3 regions of the Enterococcus sp. 3H8_DIV0648 genome follow, and region 3 is predicted to be linked to each of the others. Evidence: predicted binding sites of a transcription regulator. Region 3 holds the regulator's gene; each other region holds the start of a gene.
What was found. Region 3 encodes CtsR, which represses protease genes until heat stress. Its sites were predicted from a motif close to TTGGTCAAAAAAGGTCAAANA; they were not measured.

Region 1: the regulator CtsR is predicted to act here: its motif matches at 2,299-2,319, upstream of clpP (ATP-dependent Clp endopeptidase proteolytic subunit ClpP).
Region 2: the regulator CtsR is predicted to act here: its motif matches at 2,240-2,260, upstream of clpB (ATP-dependent chaperone ClpB).

Annotation. Positions count from the first base shown of each region.
Region 1 is NZ_NGLG01000001.1:602,804-607,420, forward strand. Features, by position in the region: gene A5875_RS02720 (DNA/RNA non-specific endonuclease) at 1-207, shown strand, start outside; gene A5875_RS02725 (DUF3788 domain-containing protein) at 334-795, shown strand; gene A5875_RS24080 (LUD domain-containing protein) at 923-1,318, shown strand; gene A5875_RS24085 (hypothetical protein) at 1,354-1,563, shown strand; gene clpP (ATP-dependent Clp endopeptidase proteolytic subunit ClpP) at 1,620-2,213, opposite strand; gene A5875_RS02740 (hypothetical protein) at 2,509-3,024, shown strand; gene A5875_RS02745 (glycerophosphodiester phosphodiesterase) at 3,095-3,829, shown strand; gene miaA (tRNA (adenosine(37)-N6)-dimethylallyltransferase MiaA) at 3,826-4,617, shown strand, end outside.
Region 2 is NZ_NGLG01000001.1:1,188,086-1,192,702, forward strand. Features, by position in the region: gene clpB (ATP-dependent chaperone ClpB) at 1-2,190, opposite strand, end outside; gene A5875_RS05460 (zinc-binding alcohol dehydrogenase family protein) at 2,489-3,499, shown strand; gene A5875_RS05465 (lysylphosphatidylglycerol synthase transmembrane domain-containing protein) at 3,544-4,578, opposite strand.
Region 3 is NZ_NGLG01000001.1:2,803,926-2,808,542, forward strand. Features, by position in the region: gene A5875_RS12875 (ATP-dependent Clp protease ATP-binding subunit) at 1-2,385, opposite strand, end outside; gene A5875_RS12880 (CtsR family transcriptional regulator) at 2,391-2,858, opposite strand; tRNA gene A5875_RS12885 (tRNA-Pro) at 2,978-3,051, opposite strand; tRNA gene A5875_RS12890 (tRNA-Arg) at 3,068-3,141, opposite strand; tRNA gene A5875_RS12895 (tRNA-Leu) at 3,154-3,239, opposite strand; tRNA gene A5875_RS12900 (tRNA-Gly) at 3,262-3,333, opposite strand; tRNA gene A5875_RS12905 (tRNA-Thr) at 3,338-3,410, opposite strand; tRNA gene A5875_RS12910 (tRNA-Leu) at 3,429-3,510, opposite strand; tRNA gene A5875_RS12915 (tRNA-Lys) at 3,520-3,592, opposite strand; tRNA gene A5875_RS12920 (tRNA-Val) at 3,596-3,668, opposite strand; rRNA gene rrf (5S ribosomal RNA) at 3,677-3,792, opposite strand.

The sequences.
Region 1 (4,617 bases), 2.2 Mb from region 3:
GAAATCGGAAATTATATCCGAAAAACGAATCACCACGTGCGTTATCGCGTAACTCCTTATTTCAAAGGAGATGAATTAATAGCTCGCGGGGTGCAAATGGAAGCACAAAGTATTGAAGACGACCAAATTTCTTTTAATCTTTTTGTATACAATGTCCAAGATGGTATTAAGATTGATTATCAGAATGGTTATTCACAAAAAGAATAGCAAAGAAGTCATCCAAATTTTTATTGGATGGCTTTTTTGTAAAAAAGAGCACTGTTGAACAAGCGAATTGTCTACCAATCACGTATTATAAGATATATCAATTAGTAAAGGAAAGCTGGTGTAACGATGCAATGGAGCGAATTATTTCAAGCTGAGAAGGAACCGACAGAAAAACAAATCACGGAGTTCATTGCGAATCCTTTGTGGCACGAACTCTCAGATCATTTACAATCAACTTATAAGATAAAACCTAAATGTGCTTATAGCGGATGTTCTATGGGAGACGGCTATTGGAAGGGCTGGAACATAAAATTCAAAAAAAGTGGAAAAGCATTATGTACGATTTATCCGAAAGAAGGATACTTTGTTGCAATGGTCTCTTTTAATGCAAAGGAAATGGACGATGCAGACGCATTAATCCAGCTGTGCGATGAATATACTAAGAACCAATATCATCAGGCGAAATCGAGTAAACTTGGAAAATCAATTTCTTTTGAAGTAACCAACGAGAAAATTTTACATGATATCAAAGAACTCGCTGCTCTCAGAGCATATTCCATCAAAAAGAATACGACACAAACCGCCTAAGAAATTTTAGGCGGTTTTTTGTAGTTGCTAATTAGTCTTCAATCACCGAAAATGGAGGAAACATGATAACTTCTATCTTTAAAAGAAATCAAAAATATATAATCAGAATGATTTAAGGAGAGTGAAAATGGCAGAATATTTAAAAGAACGTTACGCAGCTACGGCAGCAAGTTTAAGTAAGAAATTAGTACGGAGAAATTTTCAACCGATTATTTGTCAGAATTTAGAGGAAGCTAAAGAAAGAGCCTTAGAAAAAATTGATCAAAATCAATCTGTTGGTTTCGGCGGCTCGATCACTATAGAGCAATCTGGGATTATCGAAGAATTGTATCAACGCGGTCAAAAAATGATCGATCGAGAGAAAACGACTTCGCCAGAGGAGCGGCATCAAGTCATGAAACAAGCTTTAACAGCTGACTGCTTCTTGACGAGCATTAACGGCATCACCGAAGATGGGGTATTAGTCAATATAGATAGCGTAGGAAACCGTGTAGCAGCGTTAACGTATGGACCTGATAAGTAATTGCTTTTGTCAGTATGAGAAAAGTTTATGGAGATTTGAATACAACAGTGGAAATGGTACGAAGAAATACAGCACCATTAAATGCACATCGTCTAGGTCTTGAAAAGACACCATGCATCAAGAAAGGAACGTGTGGAGACTGTTTACAGGCGGAATGTATCTGCAATACGATTGCAATCACCAGACGCTCAATGGCAAAAGACCGCATTGTGATTTTTTTGATTATTGAAGAAGTTGGCTTGTGAGAGTTCCGTGAACAGATAATAAAAAAACCGAGGAATTCCTCGGTTTTTTTAATAGCTTAGCTTAATGAGCTGCTGTTTTCCATTACTTCATCAATCAAGCCGTAAGCTTTTGCTTCTTCGGCAGTCATGAAGTTATCGCGATCGGTATCACGTTCGATTACTTCGATTGGTTGACCAGTACGCTCAGACAAGATGTTGTTTAAACGTTCGCGAGTTTTTAAGATATGACGCGCAGCAATTTCGATTTCAGTAGCTTGACCTTGTGCACCGCCAAGGGGTTGGTGAATCATAATCTCAGCATTTGGTAATGCAAATCGTTTGCCTTTAGCACCAGCTGTTAATAGGAAACTACCCATTGAAGCGGCCATACCAAGTACGATAGTTTGCACATCAGCTTTAACAAAGTTCATTGTATCAAAAATTGCTAAGCCGGCAGAAACGCTACCGCCTGGTGAGTTAATGTAAAGGTAAATATCTTTTTCAGAATCTTGGGCATCCAAGAAAAGTAATTGGGCGATGATGGTGTTTGCCATATCGTCGTTTACTTGGCCGCTCAACATAATGATGCGGTCTTTTAATAAACGAGAATAAATGTCGTAAGCACGTTCGCCACGAGATGATTGTTCAATGACTGTAGGAACTAAATTCATAGTGAATCCTCCTTAAAATATTGTTCGTAAATCATTTTAGCACAAACAGGGTTAGATTGCTAAAACTTAAGGAAAGTATACAACGTTGGTCAGTTTTGGTCAAATATAAGGCTTCGTTTTTTTAAACGGGTCAAACTATCCTAGAAACATGAAAATATGGTACTATTAATAACGATGATAACAAGATGTCAGATTGCCACATTTTATATTACTTCAGTGGGATGACGAGCGTGTTGAGAATCAATTTTTTTGTGTAGGCAACAATTCCATAAGTATAAAAATAGGAGGGAAAAACGTGGAAATCGCATTTATTGGACTAATCGGCGTATTGATTGGGGCAGGATTAACAGGTCTTGCAGTTTATTTTGTTTTTAAGTATATCGACTTGCGCCATCAACGTGAAAGAGAATTGGAGCATCAAGTTAAAGAAATTGAAACAATTAATCTCTTAAACAAAAAAATTAATGAGATTTTATCCAAACGAAATGTTCTAATGCAGGATTATGTGACATTTAATTCGTTTGATGACTGTTACATTACGATCGACGATTTTATTTATTTGAATTCCTTTGCGGCTCAAAATAATTTTTATTTGCCAAATTATTTGATTGAAGAATTCTTTAAAAACATTTCCCATCGTAAAGTTATTTTATCTCCCGAAGAAACAGTTAAGATCGGTGGATATACTTACAAGGGCGGACGAATTGTTATGGAGACTTTTTCTGAGCAGCTCTTAGAAATCTTGGACGAGAAAAGGCAGCAACTATCTCGTTCGACAAAGCAGCCTTTACGCTATTTCAATGTACAGTAACAGTTTAGAAGAAATTTTGAAAAGCATTTTGACTAGTAAATTTATGTGATTACAAACGAGGTGGTATTAGATGACAGTTATTATTGCTCATCGTGGGAGTGCTGGGACTCATCCAGAAAATACATTGCCTGCCTTCATGGAGGCGGTACGGACAGGTGCAGATGGAATCGAGCTGGATGTCCACCTGACAGCTGATCAGCAGTTAGTTGTCATCCATGATGAGAGCGTTGATCGTACAACAGACGGCAAAGGTTTAATTCGAGAATTAACATTGGAAGAAATAAAAGAGCTAGATGCTGGCAGTTGGTTTGACGAGAAATATCAAGCAACCAAAATATCGACATTGCAAGAAGTTTTAAATTTATTGCTGCAGATGCGTTTCCGCGGCTTTTTATGTATTGAGATCAAAACCAATAAATTTCATTATCCCGGAATTGAGGAAAAAATCTCAGAAGTTATGACGAGCAAGGAATGGCCTTTCACATATTGGTATACAAGTTTCAATATTGATTCTTTGAGAATCATGCATGAATATGAACCAGACAGACAGTATGATTTAATCCAGAAAAACGATTTGGAAAAATATAAGGCTGTTTTAGATATTGATTTTATTGAAGGACTGCACCCGAGTTTTGATTGGGTAAAACAAAATCCTGAAATCGTTAAGAGTTTTAAAAAGTCAATTCGACCATGGACACCCAATCTTTATGAAACCATGATGACTTGCTATGAAAATAATTTGGCTGGTATAATTACCGATTTTCCGGAAAAAGCGATACGCACGAGAAGCAGGTTCAAGCAATGAAGGTAATTGCAATCGTGGGACCGACTGCTGTTGGCAAGACCAGTTTGAGTATTGACTTGGCAAAGAAATTCAATGGAGAGATCATCAGCGGTGATTCCATGCAAGTGTATCGCGGGTTGGATATTGGAACTGCCAAAGTCACGACGGAAGAGATGGATGGAATTGTGCATCATTTGATCGATGTGCGGAATATTGATGAAAGTTATTCTGCTGCTGATTTTCAAAAAGCAGCTAGACAGGCGATTCAGGAGATCAACAATCGGGGCAAGCTGCCGATTATTGTCGGAGGTACAGGTTTGTACATCCAATCGTTATTATGGGATTATAAGCTAGGCAGTGAAGGTGATCCCGAGGATGACTCATTACGAAGGAAATATGAAGCTTTCGCTGAGACCAATGGCAATCAAGCTTTGTGGGAAAAACTACAGGCAGTTGATCCATTAGCCGCAGAGAAAATCCATTATAATAATCGAAAAAAAATGATCCGAGCATTAGAAGTTTTTGAATTGACCGGTCATTCAATCCTCGAACCCAAGGAACAGCCTAGAGAACTTTACGATAGTTTTTTGATCGGCTTAAATACGGATCGTGCTGTTTTATATCAACGAATCAATCAGCGTGTTGATCTAATGGTTGAACAAGGACTCTTAACTGAAGCAGAGAAACTTGCGGAAACGCCTGAGGTTCAGGCGGCCCAAGGAATCGGCTATAAAGAGTTGTTTCCTTATTTTTCTGGCAATTCTTCTTTGGAAGCAGCGCTTGAAGAAGTCAAATTGCACTCACGGCGT
Region 2 (4,617 bases), 1.6 Mb from region 3:
ATCCAACAGCACCTGTGACCCGATATTGCTGGTCATGATCAACACAGTGTTTTTGAAATCAACTAAACGTCCCTTAGAATCTGTTAAACGTCCATCATCTAATACTTGCAGTAAAATATTGAACACATCAGGATGAGCCTTTTCAATTTCATCCAGCAAAATGATCGTATAAGGATTGCGGCGAACAGCTTCGGTTAATTGTCCGCCCTCTTCATAACCGACATAACCTGGAGGCGCTCCAACAAGTCGTGACACTGAATGTTTTTCCATGTACTCACTCATATCGATCCGTACCATGTGGTCTTCCGAATCAAATAGATTTTCTGCTAGTGCTTTGGCAAGTTCAGTTTTACCTACACCAGTCGGACCTAAGAATAGGAAAGAACCTAGCGGACGGTTCGGATCTTGCAGACCCGCACGCGAACGTAATACCGCATCACTAACAGCGTCTACTGCTTCATCTTGACCGATTACGCGTTTATGCAACGTGCTGTTTAGACTCAAGAGTTTTTCTCGTTCACCCTCGACTAATTTGGTTACAGGAATGCCAGTCAGACGACCAACAACTTGAGCAATTTCATTTTCAGTCACCGATTCTTGAACCATCTTGATGTCATTCTTTTGATTCTTTTCTTCCAATTCAGCTAGTTCTTTTTCTAAATTTGGAATCGTTCCGTGACGAAGAACCGCAGCCCGCTCTAAATCGTAATTGTTTTCCGCATCTTCTAATTCGTGCTTGGCCTGATCGATTTCGGCCCGCTTATTAGAAACCACATTAACTTCTTCTTTTTCGGTTTCCCATTGCAATTTCATCGCATTGGTTTCTTCCCGCAGATCCGCTAATTCTTCTTGTAGATTTTCTAGGCGTTTTTTACTTGCGTCGTCGCTTTCTTTTTTCAATGCCGCTTCTTCGATTTCCAGCTGCATCAAACGGCGAGTTACTTGGTCAAGTTCGGTCGGCATCGAGTTCATTTCCACTCGGATGCTGGCACTGGCTTCATCGACTAGGTCGATCGCTTTATCCGGTAAGAAACGATCGGTGATATAACGATCAGATAGTGTTGCAGCGGCCACCAAAGCGTTGTCGTGAATATTGACACCGTGATGGATTTCAAAACGTTCCTTCAATCCACGTAAAATACTGATCGTATCCTCAACTGTTGGTTCCTTAACTAATACTTTTTGGAAACGGCGTTCTAAGGCCTTATCCTTTTCCATGTATTGGCGATATTCGTCGAGCGTCGTTGCGCCGATCAAGTGCAATTCACCGCGAGCCAGCATAGGTTTTAGAATATTTCCGGCATCCATGCTGCCTTCTGTTTTTCCTGCTCCAACAATATTATGAATCTCATCGATAAACAGCAAAATTCTACCGTCCGATTTTTTGACTTCTTTCAATACTGCTTTTAAGCGTTCCTCAAACTCGCCGCGGAATTTCGCACCGGCAATCAACGAACCCATATCCAATGAGAACACGGTTTTATCCTTAAGGTTTTCAGGTACATCTTTACGCACGATCCGTTGGGCCAGTCCTTCTACGATGGCCGTCTTACCAACACCGGGTTCACCGATTAACACTGGATTATTTTTCGTCTTACGTGAAAGTATCCGGATCACGTCGCGAATTTCTTCATCACGGCCGATAATTGGATCTTGCTTGCCGTTTTTGACTTGCTGAACTAAATCAACGCCATATTTTTCTAATGCTTTATAAGTTTCTTCTTGATTTTGTGAGGTCACCCGATCCCCTCCTCGCATTTCTTCAATATTTTTTTGTACTTCCTTTTCATTCAAGCCTTGCTGGTTCAAATATTTCGTCAAGGAATAATTTTTTAATTTCATCAACGCTAAGATGACGATTTCCGTTGATAAGAAATCATCTTGAAATTTTTCACGTAATTTATCTGCTTCGTTTAAAAGGTTAAAGAGATTTTGGCTAAGGTTTTGCCCATACTGAACGTTGCCGCCGCTGATGGTAGGATATTCATCCAAGGCCTTATCTACTTCCCGTTCAAATTGGTCAACATCAATCCCTGCATCCGTATAAAAGTTTCGGCCAAAATGATTTGGCTGTAAAAAAATCTTCCACACATGAGCGATATCGATTTCTTGATGATGTCTTGTTACCGCGATCTGCTGTGCTTCTGCGATCGTCTCTTGTAAAGTTGTCGTCATTTTTTCGATATTCATAAACATACCTCCGACATAATTAATTTTTTACATATATTAGTATATAACTTTGGTCAGTAAAGGTCAAACAATAAAGCTCATCGTTTTCCAAGTTTATTATTATGAAGAAAAACAAAATAATGCTACAATTCTTTCATTACTAATAAGACGATAGTTAGTATATTTACGTTCCAGCACATCAATTTTTTATAAAATGAGCTGTAAAATGCTAACTGTATTATTATAAAAACGTGAAAATCAAGCTCATCTTTCACTAAAAAAGGATGAGGGCTTTAGGATAAATAAGGAGAGTGATTCGATGATTTCTCGCGTAATCGGATTTGAAAGAGGCTTTCAACTTAAGGATGGAAACCATTTTGAAAAATATGAAGTCATGCTGCCTAAATTAAATAAATTTGATCTTGTTGTAAGGAATCTGGCTGTTTCGATCAATCCAGTAGATACAAAACTGAGACAAGACAGCAAAAGTATACCAAAACCCCATATCTTAGGGTTTGACAGCGTGGGTATTGTGTCTCATTTAGGCAGTGACGTAAAAAATATCGAGATTGGTGATCGGGTATTATTTGCCGGTACCACGACACGATTCGGTAGTTATAGCGATAGACAAGTGGTCGATTCTCGAATTGTCGCAAAGGTGCCCGGCGGAATCTCAACTGACGAAGCAGCAGCGATGCCATTAACCTTTATAACTGCTTATGAAATGTTGTTTGAAAAAATGGGCTTAACACCTCAAGAAGGACAGAATGAAGGATCGATCATGATCATCAATGGTGCTGGCGGTGTCGGATCAGTAGCTACCCAGTTAGCAAAATGGGCCGGGCTAACTGTGATCACTACTGCCTCTCGCAAAGAAAGCAAGGAGTGGTCAGAAAAAATGGGCGCTGACCATATTATCGATCATCATAAGGATCTGACTAAACAATTAAAAAAAATCGGTTACCAATCATTGCCTTATATTTTGATCCTACATTCAACCGATCGCTACTTTGATGAAATGAGCGACCTGCTTGAGCCTTTTGGTCATCTTGGCTCGATCGTTGGAACAAATAAAGACTTAAATTTGGCGAAATTGAAAAATAAATCCGGCAGCTTTGATTGGGAATACATGTTTGCTAAGACCGACTATGATCATAATATCGCCTCACAAGGAGCGATTTTAGAACTCCTCGTTCAACTGATGCAGGAGAAAAAAATCAAGAGTACTTTGACCAAGATTATTCCTGGGTTTTCACCGAGAGTCTTCTATAAAGCCCACCGATTTGTCGAAGAAGATACTATGATCGGCAAACTGGTTGTACATTACTAGATAACGAATATAGAAATTTTGACAAAAAAAAGAAGTCAACGAAATCAGTCGTTCACTTCTTTTTTTGCTTCTTTAATTTCATGATTGATTTGACGCTGCTTATTGAAGAGTACGTAAATCATACCGATCAGAAATGGCAATAAATACGTAGCATAGCGATATAGCAGCAAAGAAGACACCGCATCGACTTTCCCAACTACATGTCGGAATAATAGTACATAAACAAATTCAAAGCCGCCGATTCCTCCCGGCGCTGGTAAAATTCCTCCGATAATCACCGTGAAGCTGATCAATGCTACCGTCAACCACAGATCGATATCAGGATAATCTTTTACTAAAATAAAGAACGGCAGCGAATACCATACAACCAATTTTGCCATATTTGAACAAAAGACACGAAGAACCGCATTTCGATCCTGAATGAAGGTTTTGATTGCTCCTCGTAAAGAATAGACTTGATTGTTCACCTGATCCACAATATTCCGCAGCTTTTGACTTTTGAACAGCCGATTACAAATAATCACCAACAATACTTGAGCATTTATATTCAAACTCAAAACTAATAAAGCTGAAATAATCAGCAAAGTCACCAGAATCCCGGCGAGCACCAAAAAGATCCCATTGGCAATGTGCGCTTGGATTGCATTGCTTTTCACGACTAAGAAGAACAAAGCCCAAATCATCAGGGCAATTTTGTAGGTGACCATCCGCAAAGCACTCGTCCCTGTCCCTTCAGAGTACCTCAGATCCTTCTTATGATAATAGATCACCTCAGATACGATTGAACCCGTTCCGAAAGTAACGACCCGATAAAAGGTCGCGTAGGCCGATGCAAAAAAACCATCGCGAACAGTAAAGTCTGGATTAAACTCTCCAGCAATATTTTTGATAGTATATCCTTCGATTACCTGACTAAGTAATCCCAATCCGGTCACACCTAAAAGCACCGGTAAAGAAGTTCTGCCAAGCTCAGTAAAAATATCGCTTAATGAATCACGGATCACAAAAATAATTACACCGATCATTACAACAAACAACAAGATATTTAGAATCAGTTTACGATTGATTGATAGGTTCATTTTAAAAAAACTCCTAATTCCGATAAATGACTTTATTTC
Region 3 (4,617 bases):
AGCTTCCGCTAATCGGTCTTCAATCTCTTTTTGCAACGCTCTGCGAATTGGCCGAGCACCGTATTCAGGATCAAAACCAACTTTTCCAATCACATCATAGGCAGCTGGTGTGATCTTCACTTTGATTTCATGTTCCTTCATACGATCTAAGATAGAACGACTCATAATTTTCACAATTTCATGAATTTGTTCTTGATCCAATGTTTTGAAGACAACCGTTTCATCAATTCGGTTTAAGAATTCAGGACGGAAGGCTTTTTTCAATTCCTCCAGAATTCGTTTTTCCATCGCTTGATGATCTTTGGTAATATCCTTCACGTTGAACCCAACATTTTTTTCTTCGCGAATTTCTGTCGCACCAATGTTGGAAGTCATAATCAAGATTGTATTTCGGAAATCAACTTTTCGACCTTTTGAATCCGTTAAATGACCATCATCTAAAACCTGCAATAAAATATTGAATACATCCGGATGAGCCTTTTCCACTTCGTCTAATAAGATCACTGAATAAGGTTTTTGACGAATTTTTTCCGTTAATTGCCCGCCTTCTTCATAACCAACATAGCCTGGAGGCGAACCAATCAAACGACTCGTACTGTATTTTTCCATATATTCAGACATGTCCACTCGAATCAAAGCTTCTTCACTGCCAAACATTGCTTCGGCCAAAGCTTTCGCCAACTCTGTCTTACCTACACCAGTTGGACCTAAGAACATAAAGGAGCCGATTGGGCGATTAGGATCTTTCAATCCGCTTCGAGCCCGACGAATAGCACGCGAGATAGCCTGAACTGCTTCTTCTTGCCCGACTACTCTCTTATGCAGAACATTTTCTAAATCCAATAACCGCTGACTTTCTTTTTTCTCCAACTGTTGTAACGGCACACCCGTCCATTGAGAAACAACCGCCGCAACATCTTCATCAGTCACTTGATCAATATAACCGTTCTCTTGTTTTGCCGCTTTAATTTTTGCTTGTTCCAATACTTCGGCTAATTGCTTTTCACGCAAACGCAGACGCGCTGCTGATTCAAAGTCTTGATTTTGAATCGCTTTTTCCTTCTCCATCACCAATTCTTGAACTTCATCTTCTAATTCCGTGAGTTCCGATACTTCATCAGTAGAATCCAAACGAACTTTTGCGGAAGATTCATCCATCAAATCGATTGCCTTATCTGGCAACTGGCGTGAGTTGATATATCTTACTGATAGCGAAACTGCAGCATGCAGCGCTTCATCAGTTATTTCTACTCCATGGTGATCCTCATAACGCGGACGCAATCCTTTTAAGATTTCTTCCGCTTCCTCAGGTGTCGGCTCTTCCACTTGCACTCGAGCAAATCGACGTTCTAAAGCAGAATCTTTTTCAATATATTTTTGATACTCATCTAACGTCGTGGCACCAATTGTTTGCAGTTCACCACGAGCCAATGCAGGCTTCAAAATATTTGAGGCATCTATCGCCCCTTCAGCTCCACCAGCACCAATTAAAGTATGCAATTCATCAATAAACAAGATAATTTGACCATCATGATAAATCTCATCGATTACTTTTTTCAATCGATCTTCGAATTCCCCACGATATTTTGTCCCAGCAACTAAAGCACCCATATCCAACATCATCAAACGTTTTCCACGCATATCTTCTGGTACATCACCAGAAATGATCCGTTGTGCCAAACCTTCAACGATCGCCGTCTTACCGACACCAGGTTCACCAACTAATACAGGATTATTTTTCGTACGGCGGCTCAAAATTTGGACTACACGACGAACCTCACTATCTCTTCCAACTACTGGATCTAAGCGTTTTTCTCGTGCTAGCTTCGTCAAGTCACGAGCCAATCCATCTAAAGTTGGGGTTCCTTGAGAATTATTTTGTGCAGGTTTAGCCGCTGCTTTCCTCCGAGTCCCAGTACCTTGATTAGCATTTTGTACCTCATTGACGCCCATTTTCTTCAGTAAAAGCTGCCGCATCTTAGGCAAGCTCAAACCTAAATTCACTAAGATATGTGAAGCTAAGATTTCATCATCACGTAATAGACCTAACAAGATATGCTCTGTTCCAACTAATTTTGCATTGAAACGTTTGGCTTCATCATCAGCAAAAATCAAAATCTGTTTTGCTCTTGGAGAATAAGGAAGATAGCCACCTTCAGGATAAGACTTAACTGACCCGTAACCCGTCATATGTTCAATTTCTTCACGAATGTCATTTTCACTTGAATTCATTTGACGTAAGGTTTTACCCGCAATTCCCTGTTGTTCAATCACTAACGCTAGCAATAAATGCTCCGAACCAACCGAGCGGTGTTTAAAATATTTAGCTTCTTGTTGCGCAATCGCTAATACTGCTTTTGCACGTTCTGTATACAGCTGATCCATATCCCTCACTCCTTTTTCTCATAACTTAAACGTTCCAAAAATCCATGAAGAATTCTTGCCCGTAGCCTGTTTTCAATTTGACTGATACCAAGGACATTCTTCGATACTGCACTCAACATCAAGTTACCTTCGTTCTCAGTAATAATTTCTTCCTCAAATAATTTCTGAATGATTCCAAAAGCATTTGCTTCAGAAATTTCTGCTCCAAAAGAATCCATCAATTGTTCTAAAAAGTAATGCTGATCAGAAATCTTAACTTTACTTATTCGAATATAGCCTCCGCCACCTCGTTTACTTTCAACTAAATAACCGCGTTGAAAAGTAAAACGTGTATTGATTACATAATTTATCTGAGAAGGAACACAATTAAACAGCTGTGCCATCTCTGCTCTTCGAATTTCGATTATTTCACTATTCTCTAAAATATCTTTCAAGTAAGATTCGATCAAATCAGAGGTATTTCTGCTCATAATATCGCCTCCTATTGACTATTCCTGACCATAATTATATCGAACTTAGCGCATGAAATAAAGAAGAACGCCTTTCTTTAAATTAAGATAAAAAAAAAGAAGGCTTTCACCTTCTTTTTTGATCGGGAAGACAGGATTCGAACCTGCGACACCTTGGTCCCAAACCAAGTACTCTACCAAGCTGAGCTACTTCCCGATAAACAAAAAAACTACGCGCCCAAGAGGAGTCGAACCCCTAACCTTTTGATCCGTAGTCAAACACTCTATCCAGTTGAGCTATGGGCGCATATTTTTATTATGCCGAGGACCGGAATCGAACCGGTACGGTGATCACTCACCGCAGGATTTTAAGTCCTGTGCGTCTGCCAGTTCCGCCACCCCGGCGCTTTCCCCTGGTCTTCAGGAAAGCGGAAAACGGGGTTCGAACCCGCGACCCCCACCTTGGCAAGGTGGTGCTCTACCACTGAGCTATTTCCGCATGATGCCGGCTAAAGGACTTGAACCCTCGACCCTCTGATTACAAATCAGATGCTCTACCAACTGAGCTAAGCCGGCAACTACAAAAAAATAAAATGCGGGTGAAGGGACTTGAACCCCCACGCCGTAAGGCGCTAGATCCTAAATCTAGTGCGTCTGCCAATTCCGCCACACCCGCATATACTTATGAGCCGTACTGGGCTCGAACCAGTGACCCTCTGATTAAAAGTCAGATGCTCTACCAACTGAGCTAACGGCTCAAATGGGGGTTAACGGGTTCGAACCGCTGACCCTCTGCTTGTAAGGCAGATGCTCTCCCAGCTGAGCTAAACCCCCATAAGTTCGCGTGGCGACGTCCTAATCTCACAAGGGGCAACCCCTCACTACAATCGGCGCTAAGAAGCTTAACTTCTGTGTTCGACATGGGAACAGGTGTATCCTTCTCGCTATCGCCACCACACTACATATTTATCTGAGTAAACTTCGTTCACTCAAAACTGGATCAGAAACAGTTAAACAACCGTGAAATCATTTTAATTTTGGTTAAGTCCTCGATCGATTAGTATCAGTCCGCTCCGTACATCACTGCACTTCCACTCCTGACCTATCTACCTGATCTTCTCTCAGGGATCTTACTTTCTTTAAGAAATGGGAAATCTCATCTTGAGGTGGGCTTCACACTTAGATGCTTTCAGCGTTTATCCCTTCCCTACATAGCTACCCAGCGATGCCTCTGGCGAGACAACTGGTACACCAGCGGTAAGTCCATCCCGGTCCTCTCGTACTAAGGACAGATCCTCTCAAATTTCCAACGCCCGCGACGGATAGGGACCGAACTGTCTCACGACGTTCTGAACCCAGCTCGCGTGCCGCTTTAATGGGCGAACAGCCCAACCCTTGGGACCGACTACAGCCCCAGGATGCGACGAGCCGACATCGAGGTGCCAAACCTCCCCGTCGATGTGGACTCTTGGGGGAGATAAGCCTGTTATCCCCAGGGTAGCTTTTATCCGTTGAGCGATGGCCCTTCCATGCGGAACCACCGGATCACTAAGCCCGACTTTCGTCCCTGCTCGACTTGTAGGTCTCGCAGTCAAGCTCCCTTGTGCCTTTACACTCTGCGAATGATTTCCAACCATTCTGAGGGAACCTTTGGGCGCCTCCGTTACTCTTTAGGAGGCGACCGCCCCAGTCAAACTGCCCATCTGACACTGTCTCCCACCACGATTAGTGGTGCGGGTTAGAGTGGTCATAACACAAGGGTAGTATCCCACCAGCGCCTCTG